One region of the Pseudomonas pohangensis genome, then DNA from elsewhere that is predicted to be linked to it. Evidence: predicted binding sites of a transcription regulator. Region 1 holds the regulator's gene; the other holds the start of a gene.
The links. The regulator sigma-54, encoded in region 1, starts transcription at its own class of promoters, with help from an activator protein. The targets are predictions, from matches to a motif close to ANTGGCATNNANNTTGCTNT.
Positions count from the first base shown of each region.

Region 2: a site for sigma-54 is predicted at 3,539-3,558, ahead of glnA (glutamate--ammonia ligase). Genes of this name have one in related genera too.

Region 1 is NZ_LT629785.1:421,238-427,086, forward strand. It holds gene BLT89_RS02030 (HPr family phosphocarrier protein) at 1-80, opposite strand, end outside; gene rapZ (RNase adapter RapZ) at 97-954, opposite strand; gene ptsN (PTS IIA-like nitrogen regulatory protein PtsN) at 966-1,430, opposite strand; gene hpf (ribosome hibernation-promoting factor, HPF/YfiA family) at 1,448-1,756, opposite strand; gene BLT89_RS02050 (RNA polymerase factor sigma-54) at 1,839-3,341, opposite strand; gene lptB (LPS export ABC transporter ATP-binding protein) at 3,483-4,208, opposite strand; gene lptA (lipopolysaccharide transport periplasmic protein LptA) at 4,208-4,747, opposite strand; gene lptC (LPS export ABC transporter periplasmic protein LptC) at 4,734-5,303, opposite strand; gene BLT89_RS02070 (KdsC family phosphatase) at 5,317-5,841, opposite strand; gene BLT89_RS02075 (KpsF/GutQ family sugar-phosphate isomerase) at 5,842-5,849, opposite strand, start outside.
Region 2 is NZ_LT629785.1:3,190,504-3,196,352, reverse strand. It holds gene glnL (nitrogen regulation protein NR(II)) at 1-491, opposite strand, end outside; gene BLT89_RS14885 (DUF4124 domain-containing protein) at 726-1,355, opposite strand; gene BLT89_RS14880 (DUF4124 domain-containing protein) at 1,352-1,909, opposite strand; gene glnA (glutamate--ammonia ligase) at 2,037-3,443, opposite strand; gene thiI (tRNA uracil 4-sulfurtransferase ThiI) at 3,773-5,227, shown strand; gene typA (translational GTPase TypA) at 5,357-5,849, shown strand, end outside.

The sequences.
Region 1 (5,849 bases):
CCGGCAACGCCAACGAACTTGGCCGCCGCCCGCGCATGCAGGCCGAGTTTGTTGATGATGGTGATTTCACAGTAAAGCATTGCCTGGTACTGTTCCCTAGGCCAGGTCGCGGTGGCGAACCTGAATGTTCTTCAAACCGGGTTTCAGGGCTGCGCAGAGCCGCTCAGCCAGATATACCGAACGATGGTGGCCGCCGGTGCAGCCAATGGCAATGGTTACATAAGAACGATTGCTGGCGGCGAAGCGCGGCAGCCATTTGTTCAGATAGGCATAAATATCGTCGAACATTTCATTGACATCGGCTTGAGCACCCAGGTATTCGGCGACTTCCTGGTCCTTGCCGGACAAATTGCGCAAGTCGGATTTCCAGTAAGGATTGGGCAGGCAGCGCACATCGAAGACCACGTCAGCATCCACCGGCATACCACGCTTGAAGCCGAAGGACTCTACCAGAAAGGCGGTTCCGGGCTCGGGCTTGTTGAGCAGGCGCAACTTGATGCTGTCGCGCAGTTGATAGAGGTTCAGGTGTGTGGTGTCGAGCCGCAGGTCGGCCAGGTCGGCGATCGGTCCGAGCAGCTTGGTTTCATCCTGAATGGCTTCTGCCAGCGAGCGGCTGTCGGAGGTCAGCGGATGTCGTCGGCGGGTTTCCGAGAAACGCTTGAGCAAGGTGTCATCATCGCTGTCCAGATAGACCACGTCACACTGGATATGCCGGCTACGCACTTCAGCCAGCAGTTCAGGGAATCGTTCGAGTTGACTGGGCAGGTTGCGGGCGTCGATCGACACCGCGACCTGGGGTTGCATAAGGTCAATATTCAGCAGCGCGCGTTCTGCCAGATCGGTAAGCAGACCGGCCGGCAGATTGTCGATGCAGTAGAAGCCACTGTCTTCGAGTACGTCCAGAGCGGTGCTTTTCCCCGAGCCGGAACGGCCGCTTACGATGACCAGACGCATGGATGAGCTCCCTATTGAGTGCTTTGTGCATCCAGAACCAGCTGGAAAAGCCGGTCACTGCTCTGGGCCTGGCGCAGGCTCTCGCGAACCTCGCTACGGTTAAGCATGCTGGCTATCTGTCGCAGCAGTTCAAGGTGTGCGTCCGTCGCTTCCTCGGGAACCAGCAAGACAAACAGCAGGTCTACCGGCGCTCCGTCGATGGCGTCGAAGTCGACTGCGCTTTCCAGATGCAGAACGGCACAAATCGGCGTGTTGCAGCCGGCCAGCCGGCAGTGCGGTATGGCAATGCCATTGCCGAAACCGGTTGAGCCGAGTTTTTCGCGCGCAATCAGGCTTTCGAAAATGCTCTGGCTATCCAGATCGGGAAGTTCGCGCACAACCAGACTGGCAATCTGCTCGAGAACGCGTTTTTTGCTGCCACCCGGCACGTTAACCAGACAACGGCCGGGGGTCAGGATTTGCTCAATTAGGATCATGGGGGATGGGTACGTGATTATCGGGTGGTGACGCCGTGCTTGTGGTCAAGCTGCTTTTCTTTGTGCTTGATCAGCTGGCGATCCAGTTTGTCGGTCAGCAGGTCAATGGCTGCGTACATGTCTTCATGCTCGGCATTGGCGACTACTTCACGACCTGCCACATGCAGGGTAGCTTCAACCTGTTGTTTGAGCTTCTCGACCTGCATGATTACTTGTACGTTGGTGATTTTGTCGAAATGGCGTTCAAGTTTGCCAAGTTTTTCACCGACATATTCACGCATGGCGTCGGTTACATCCAGCTGATGTCCACTGATGTTCACTTGCATACTGCATTCTCCTTGTTGCCGTGTATGAGCGACAGGTTACTGCACCTGTCACCGGGACACTGTTGTTGCGGATCAAGCCTTTTTACATTAAGCGTTTGCGTTCACTGGAGGAGGCAATGCCGAGGGATTCCCGATATTTGGCAACGGTCCGGCGTGCTACCTGGATGCCTTGTGCCTCAAGTAGACCTGCAATTTTGCTGTCACTCAACGGCTTTTTCTGACTTTCCGCAGCTACCAGCTTCTTGATTATGGCGCGGATTGCCGTGGACGAGCATTCGCCGCCCTCAGCCGTGCTTACGTGGCTTGAGAAAAAGTATTTCAGCTCATAAATGCCCCGCGGGGTGTGCATGAACTTTTGCGTGGTGACACGGGAAATGGTCGATTCGTGCATGCCAACGGCTTCGGCTATGTCATGCAGGATCAGCGGTTTCATGGCTTCAGCACCGTACTCGAGAAAGCCGCGCTGGTGCTCGACAATCTGCGTGGCAACCTTGAGCAGGGTTTCATTGCGACTGAGCAGGCTTTTGATGAACCAGCGGGCTTCCTGTAACTGGTTGCGCATAAAGGTATTGTCCGAGCTGGCGTCGGCGCGGCGAACAAAGCTGGCGTACTGCGGGTTTACCCGCAGGCGGGGCACGGACTCCTGGTTGAGTTCGACCAGCCAGCGGCCATTGTGCTTGTGTACCAGTACATCGGGGATCACATATTCCGCTTCAGTGGATTCGATCTGCGAGCCTGGCCGCGGATTGAGGCTTTGAATCAGGGCAATGATCGGCCGCAGGTCGCCTTCCTTGATCTTCATCCTGCGCATCAACTGGGTGTAGTCACGATTGCCGAGCAGTGCGAGAAAATCACTGACCAGACGCTGCGCCTCGCTGCGCCAGGGCATTGTCTCGGGCAACTGGCGCAACTGGATCAGCAGGCATTCGCGCAGGTCCCGCGAGCCGCAACCAACCGGATCAAAAAGCTGAATTCGGTGCAGGACGGCTTCCAGTTCATCCAGTTCGATGTCGAGTTCCGGGTCGAAAGCCTGCAGGATTTCCTCGAGTGATTCTTCCAGATAGCCATCGTTGCTGATGCAGTCGACCAGCGTTACGGCAATCAACTGGTCGGTTTCTGACATCTGGGTCAGATTGAGCTGCCAGAGCAGATGGCTTTGCAGGCTTTCACCGGCAGAGGTCCGCGCGGTGAAATCCCATTCTTCAGAGTCGTTGCTGGGCAGGCTGCTGGCGCTGGTCTGGTAAATGTCCTCCCAGGCAGTATCTACCGGCAGTTCGCCAGGAATACGCTCGGTCCATTCGCCCTCATCGAAGCGCTCGGTATTTTCCGTCGCGCTGTCGTAGCTGGCTTCCTGGCTGGGAGCAGTTGTGGCGGTTTCGGTGTTCTCGCCGTCGTCAGCCAGCGGATCGTCATTGTCGAAGTCCTCGCCTTCTTCCTGACGCTCCAGCATGGGGTTGGAGTCGAGGGCCTCCTGAATTTCCTGCTGCAGATCCAGCGTCGAAAGCTGGAGCAACCGGATCGCCTGTTGCAGCTGCGGTGTCATCGTCAGCTGCTGGCCCATTTTTAGGACTAGCGAGTGTTTCATGACTTGGAAAAATTCACCTTTTTCAACTGGCGGATACCCGCCATCAGGTTCGGGGCGCCAAGGCCGTGGGACAGGGCAAAGTATATGCCGGCAGCCGGTTACTTTCCTCCGCGGTGCGGAGGCTCACGGGAGTGCCGGCGTCTATAGACGGAACTCTTGTCCGAGATAGACATCCTTGACCAGCTGATCGGCAAGAATGCTTTCTGCGTCACCTTCGGCGATCAGCTGGCCGTCGTTGACGATGTAGGCAATCTCGCAGATGTCCAGGGTGTCTCGGACATTGTGGTCGGTGATCAATACACCAATGCCCTTGGCTTTGAGGTGGTGAATGATCTGTTTGATGTCGCCTACCGAGATCGGATCGACACCGGCAAAAGGCTCATCCAGCAGTATGAACTTGGGCGAGGTAGCCAGCGCCCGGGCAATTTCCGCCCGCCGCCGCTCGCCTCCGGACAGACTCATGCCCAGAGTGTCGCGAATATGGTGAATGTGGAATTCTTCAAGCAGGTTTTCCAGTGCCAGTTGGCGGCCGGCGCGATCCAGATCCTTGCGCGTTTCAAGGATGCTCATGATGTTGTCGGCCACGCTCAGCTTGCGGAAGATCGAGGCTTCCTGGGGCAGATAGCCGACCCCGGCCCGTGCACGACCATGCATCGGCAGGTGGCTGATATTCAGGTCGTCAATCAATACCCGGCCCTGATCCGCCTGAACCAGGCCGACAATCATGTAAAAGCAGGTGGTTTTACCGGCACCGTTGGGTCCGAGCAGTCCGACGATCTGGCCGCTGTCGATTGACAGGCTGACATCGCGCACAACCTGGCGGCCCTTATAGCTTTTTGCCAGATGCTGGGCTTTCAGAGTAGCCATTACGGTGCCTTCTGTTCCGGTTTTTTCTTGGGCAGGATAACCATGTCGATACGTGGTTGCGGCGTGCTGATCGAGGTCTTCCCGGCTCTGCCGGCGTTGACGATCTGGCGCCTGGTGTCATAGACAATCTTTTCGCCCTTGAAGGTGTTGCCTTCCTGAATGACTTTCGCCTGATCAATCAGCACGATGCGTTCAGTCGGCGCGAAATACTGGATGGTCTTGCCGTATGCCTTGACCAGGGACTTGTCTGTTTCCGGCTGCTGCTCGTAATAGGCGGGCTCGCCAACGGCGGTAAATACATCGATATCACCCTGTTTGTTCTGGGTGATGGTGACCTGATTGCCGGTGATTTTCAGGGTGCCCTGGGTAATTACCACCGAGCCCCGGTAGATCGCCACGCCCTGCTTGTCGTCGAGCTCTGCGCTGTCGGCCTGCACCCGGATCGGCTGATCCCGGTCGCTAGGTAACGCCATTGCCAGACTGCTGAACATACTGCCCAGGCCAATGAGTGCTAAGGGGAGAAATTTAACGAACCTCATGCTGGCCTCTTACATTGGAGAGCAGGAGCATCCTGCCTTCATTCAGATACGCTTTCATGCCATTGGCCGTGGTCACACCATTGGCGGCTTCGATTTTAACGGCCTGACTGGTCTCGGCATATTCTTTGTCAGGAAATACGGTCATGCGGCTGCTGGTCAGCAGGGTTTTACGATTTTTGGCATCGGTGCGCTGCACCCTGACGTCGTCAATCAACTCTACCTGTTCCCCTGAAGGCGCCACTTCGCCCCGCTTGCTTTGCACATGCCATGGTGGCTCGTCTGCGCGATACACGAGCAGATCAGGCAGATCCAGCAAGGTGATGTCGGTTGCCTTGACGTGCTCAAGCTTGCTGGCGGTTATCCGGTAGGACAGGGTGCCGTCAGCTTTGAATTGCCGAGTGTGCGGATTGTCGACGAAAAAGTCGATGGAAGTGTCGGGGGTGGTATCCATTTGTATTTCGTCGAAACTTTCCGGACGCACGTTCCAGTAGCCAAGCGCAATCAGCAATGCTGCGATGGGCAGGAAGATCAGGGCTTGGCGAAAGCGGTTCGACATAATCAGGGTGGCTCTACAGGTAGGCGGCTTGCGCGTGATCAAGATTACCTTGTGCGCGCATGATCAGCTCGCAAAATTCTCGTGCTGCTCCTTCGCCGCCGCGCGCCAGGGTTACGCCATGGGCGTTATCGCGGACAAAGCGGTCGGCGCTGGCAACCGCCATGCCCAGACCAACCCGGCGCATGACCGGCAGATCCGGCAGGTCATCACCCAGATAGGCGACCTGCGCATAGCTCAGCTGTAGTTTGGCCAGCAGCTCATCCAGTACCACCAGCTTGTCTTCGCGGCCCTGGTACAGGTGCTGGATACCCAGGTTCTGTGCGCGGCGCTCGACCACCGGGGTTTTCCGTCCGGAGATGATTGCGGTACAGACGCCGGAAGCGATGAGCATTTTTATGCCGTGGCCGTCCAGAGTATTGAAGGTCTTGAACTCGCTGCCGTCAGCAAGAAAATACAATTTGCCATCGGTCAGTACGCCATCCACATCAAAAATCGCCAGTTTCACGTCGAGTGCGCGTTGCAGCAGTTGCTCGTGCATTTACATTA
Region 2 (5,849 bases), 1.0 Mb from region 1:
TCATGCAGCTCGCGCGCCAGCAGCTGAGCGGCGCCGCGGATACCACCCAGCGGGTTCTTGATCTCGTGGGCCAGGCCGCGCACCAGCATCTTGGTGGTTTCCTGTTTGGACAGCTGGGCTTCTTCCTTGGTGATACGCAGCAAGCGATCGCGCGGCAGGATTTCCAGCAACAGGTAGGTAGCCGAGCGGTTGTGGAGCGGGGTGGCGGCGTAGTCAACCGTCAGCTGCTGGCCGTTGTGGGTGTGCAGTACGGCTTCACGCCGGGTGAACGGATTGGCCGAATGCACAGACTGTTGCAGTGAGTGCAGTGCTTCGGGGGATTCGCTGAACAGCTCGCTGACCAGCTGGCCATGAAAGCGCTGTCCGCTAACGGCGAGCAGTATCTCGGCGGCAGGATTCATGTATTGCAGGTGCAGCTCGGCATCAAGCAACAAGATCGCCGTAGTCAGGTTGTCGAGCAGCAAGCGGTGCAATGCGTCGTTGATGGTCATGGTGCCGTGGGTTGGCCTGTAGGTCGGAAGATCAGCCGTGCGCTAATACGGTGCTGTTATGTACATGCCTGCAAGAAACAAACCAATGCTGGCAATTGCTCCGCAATCCATTGAAACAGGCACAGAAAAGCCTGCTTCGGGGCTTTCGGCAGGTGTTGTTCGTACTCTGGAAGACTTAGCTTAGGCGCTAAAATGGCAGCGCGCACCAATTTGGTGCCTATGCTGGCGAGGGCGTCAGATAAACGGAATGAACGGGATATCGTTATCCGGCTCGGGTCTGTCCTTCAGGGCGCACTCCGGCCTCACGCCGTAGTCGGGGAGCTTGCATGGTTGTGCGCGGCGCTTGGAGTCCAGTGAGACGCGGCGTACATGCACCGGCTGACTGGGGGTGCGTTCGACTACCAGCCCCTGACTGTCGATGATTTCCACTGCCAGCTGATGGGTTCCACGCTCGAGGTTTTCCAGGGGAAATACCGCGCTACGGCCTGGTTGGCCAACCTGCGTGCCGTCGAACAGGAGTCGATAGCTGTGCCCGGGCAATAACGCCGGCTCGCTATTGATGGTTACCATCAGGTTGCCGGCGGCATCTTCAACCACACTGTCTGGTGCCGGAAAGAGGATTCTGAGCACCTGATATGGCGGTTCTACAGGTGCTTTTGCAGGGGGTCTGGGTGGGCTGAGACGCTTCACTGCCGGCATCTTGTTCAGGGGTGCCATTTCCACGCGCTTGGCATTGCCCGGTTTCGGCTGGTCGGTATAGACCCGGTTGCCATCGGCGTCCACATAGGTGAAAACTTCGGCCAGTGCCGGGGTGCAAACTCCGGCGAGCAGAAGGCAAGCAAATGTGAAAGCCAGTCTGCTCAATTGCGGGGTTTCGGTAATGGCTGGGCGGGTTTGGCGCCGCCAACGGCAACGCGCTGTACGGTAAAGCTGACCGGAGCGCTTTCCTGAACCACCTGGTCACCGCTCTTCACCTGCAGAACCAGCGTGTGGTCGCCACGATCAATTTCACTGAGTTGCAGCAGTGGCACATTGGTCGGCGCGCCGTAGGGCTGGCCATCGAGCAGCAGTTGCAGGCTGTCACCCGGGCGCAGTGCAGGTTTCAGCGCTGCGCGGACGGTGAAGGTGCCGTTGTTGGAGCGCAATGCTTCCTCGGTCGGCAGGTTGGTCAGTTGCACCTGATTGTATGGCTGGCTTTGGGCGGTGCTGCTGGTTGATGTAGTGGTATCCGCAGGGGCGCTGACCTCTGGCGGATCCATGGTGTTCATTGGCGGCAGCTTTACGGATTCGGTCTTGATGCCGTCCGGTGGCTGATTGGTGAATACCTTGTTGCCACTGGCGTCGGTGTAGCTATAGATCTCTGCGCTGGCTGGAAGTGCCAGAAGCATCAGCAGGCAGGCGGCAATGGGTGTACGCATGGTGAGTCCCCTCTTGGCTTTATCCAAGCCTTACACTGGTACGGCTGTCTTGCAAGTCTGTCGTGTGGTTTTCCTGCTGACAAAAAAGAGGCCTCCCGAAGGAGGCCTGCTTTTCATTGCGCTGGATTTAGACGCTGTAGTACAGCTCGTATTCCAGTGGGTGTACGAAGGTGCGCACCTTGATCTCTTCTTCGCTCTTCAGTTCGATGTAGGCATCGATGAAGTCATCGGAGAACACGCCACCTTTGGTCAGGAACGCGCGGCCCTTGTCCAGCTCTTCCAGGGCTTCTTTCAGGCTGCCACAAACCTGTGGAATGTTGGCGGCTTCTTCCGGTGGCAGATCGTAGAGGTTCTTGTCGGCGGCATCGCCGGGGTGCATCTTGTTCTGGATACCGTCCAGGCCAGCCATCAGCAGGGCTGCGAAGGCCAGGTAAGGGTTGGCTGCCGGATCCGGGAAGCGTGCTTCGATACGACGAGCCCGTGGGCTGGAGACGTAGGGAATACGGATCGAGGCCGAGCGGTTACGCGCCGAGTAGGCCAGCATGACCGGTGCTTCAAAGCCCGGGACCAGACGCTTGTAGGAGTTGGTCGACGGGTTGGTGAAGCCGTTCAGTGCTTTACCGTGGTTGATGATGCCGCCGATGAAGTACAGCGCGGTATCGGACAGGCCGGCATAGCCTTCGCCAGCAAAGGTGTTCTTGCCGTCTTTGGCGATCGACAGGTGAACGTGCATGCCCGAGCCATTGTCGCCATACAGCGGCTTCGGCATGAAGGTCGCGGTGCGGCCATAAACGTCAGCTACGTTGTGTACGCAGTACTTGAGGGTCTGAACTTCGTCAGCCTTGTTGACCAGGGTGTTGAACTTCACACCGATTTCGTTCTGGCCGGCAGTTGCCACTTCGTGGTGATGCACTTCGATGACCAGGCCCATTTCTTCCATGGCATTACACATGGCAGTACGGATTTCGTGGTCGTGGTCGCATGGCGGAACCGGGAAATAGCCGCCTTTGACGCCAGGGCGGTGGCCCTTGTTGCCGCCTTCGACGTCCTGATCGGACATCCAGGAACCTTGCTCGGAGTAGATTTTGAACATCGAGCCGGAGATGTCGGACTTGAATTTCACTTCGTCAAAGATGAAGAACTCGGGCTCGGGGCCGACGAATACGGTGTCGCCGATGCCGGTGCTCTTGAGGAACTCTTCAGCGCGCTTGGCGATCGAGCGCGGGTCACGGTCGTAGCCCTGCATGGTGCTGGGCTCGATGATGTCGCAGACGATGATCAGGGTTGGCTCTTCGGTGAACGGATCCAGCACGGCAGTGCTGTCGTCCGGCATCAGGATCATGTCGGAGGCTTCGATGCCTTTCCAGCCGCTGATGGAGGAGCCGTCGAACATCTTGCCGATTTCGAAGAATTCTTCGTCCAGCGCATCGCGGGCGGGCATGGTCACGTGGTGCTGCTTGCCCTTGGTGTCGGTGAAGCGCAGGTCTACCCACTTAACGTCGTGGTCTTTGATCAGTTGCACAGTCTTAGACATGTTTTCCTCCTGAGGAATAAAGCCCGTTATGGAGCCCTTGTATTGATTCGGTGAATCCCGGCGGGATAGTCCGCCAGAGTAACCTGACTCGCAAGGAGGCAAAATGCATGCCATAGAAGAGAAATAACCGTCTCCAACCTTTCGGAAGAGGCTTCGTAGCTTGACGGTATTGAATGTATAGGCAAATACGCACCGTAACGGTGCTCTTGCGCTTTGCGCGCTCTTAATTGGTGCGAATCGGCTTGTGCATGTTTTTGATCAAAGCTTGAGCAATTTCCGCTATAATCCGCGCCCCTCTTTTCGGCCGCTGCACTTGCGCGGTGGATTGCATGAAGCTGATCGTCAAAGTTTTCCCTGAAATCACCATCAAGAGCCGGCCGGTGCGCAAGCAATTCATCCGCCAGTTGGCGAAGAACATGCGCACGGTGCTCAAGGATCTCGATCCTGCGCTGCAGGTGCTGGGTGAGTGGGACAATCTCGAGTTGCTGACCAGCCTGAGCGAGCCGAAATTGCTGGCTGAAATGTATCAGCGGCTGTGCTGCATGCCTGGTATCGCGCACTTCCTCGAAGTGCATGAATATCCGCTGGTCGACTTTGCCGATACTCTGGACAAATGCCGCCAGCATTTCGGTGCGTTGCTGCCGGGGAAGATTTTCAGCGTGCGTTGCAAGCGGGCGGGTAAACACAGCTTTACTTCGATGGAAGTCGAGGCGTTTGTCGGCAGCCACCTGCGGCGTGAATTCAATGCGGCAGGCATTGACCTGAAAAATCCGCAGGTCGAGGTGCGTCTGGAAATTCGCGATGAGCGTCTGTTCATCATCGATCGCCAGCATCAGGGCATAGGCGGCTATCCGCTGGGCTCGCTGGACCAGACCCTGGTGCTGATGTCCGGCGGCTTCGATTCGACGGTGGCGGCTTACCAGATCATGCGTCGCGGCATGCTCACGCATTTCTGCTTCTTCAATCTCGGCGGTCGCGCCCATGAGTTGGGCGTCATGGAAGTCGCCCACTTTCTCTGGACGAAGTACGGCAGCTCGCACCGGGTGCTGTTTCTCAGCGTGCCTTTTGAAGAGGTGCTCGGCGAGATACTGGAAAAAGTCGATAACAGGCAGATGGGTGTGGTGCTCAAGCGCATGATGCTGCGGGCGGCTACGCGTCTGGCCGAGGATCTGCACATCGATGCGCTGGTCACCGGCGAGGCCATCTCCCAGGTTTCCAGCCAGACGCTGACCAATCTCAAGGTGATTGACGCCGCTACCGACATGCTGGTGCTGCGTCCGCTGCTGGCCAGTCACAAGCAGGACATCATTGATACGGCGACACAGATCGGCACGGCCGAGTTCGCCAGGCATATGCCCGAGTATTGCGGGGTGATTTCGGTCAATCCGACCACCCGCGCCAAGCCGGGGCGCATCGAGCATGAAGAATCTCATTTCGATATGGCGGTGCTGGAGCGGGCGCTTGCCGGTGTCCGGCGCATTACCGTTGACCGGGTGATTGATGAGCTGGGCGAAGACCTGCTGGTCGAGGAAGTCTGCGAGGCACTGCCCGGACAGGTGGTGATTGATATCCGCCATCCGGATGATGTCGAGGATCAGCCTCTGGCCTTGCCCGGCATAGAAGTACAGTCACTGCCGTTCTATGCGATCAATAGCCGCTTCAAGGAACTGGATAGCAACCGCCAGTACCTGCTGTATTGCGACAAGGGCGTCATGAGCCGCCTGCATGCTCATCACCTGCTCAAGGAGGGGCATGCCAATGTGCGCGTCTATCGGCAGGGCTAGGGCGGCACGCTGGCTCGCCGAGGTGCGCCGCAGGCGTCCTCCCGACCGCAAGCTGTTTTAACCCCTTATTTCCTCAAGGCTGCGTAGAATACGCGGCTGAATTTCAGAATCCCAAGTTGAGACTGCATCGTGATCGAGAATCTCCGCAACATCGCCATCATTGCCCACGTTGACCATGGCAAGACCACCCTGGTTGACAAGCTCCTGCGCCAGTCCGGCACCCTCGAGCGTAACGAACTCGACACCGAGCGCCTGATGGACAGCAATGACCAGGAAAAAGAGCGCGGCATTACCATTCTGGCGAAGAACACCGCCATCAACTGGAACGGCTACCACATCAACATCGTCGACACCCCCGGCCACGCCGATTTTGGCGGTGAGGTAGAGCGCGTGATGTCGATGGTGGATTCGGTGCTGCTGCTGGTCGATGCCCAGGACGGGCCGATGCCGCAAACCCGCTTCGTCACCCAGAAGGCCTTCCAGGCCGGCCTGCGCCCGATCGTGGTGATCAACAAGGTTGACCGTCCGGGCGCGCGTCCGGACTGGGTACTGGACCAGATTTTCGATCTGTTCGACAACCTCGGAGCCACCGAAGAGCAGCTGGACTTCCAGGTGGTTTATG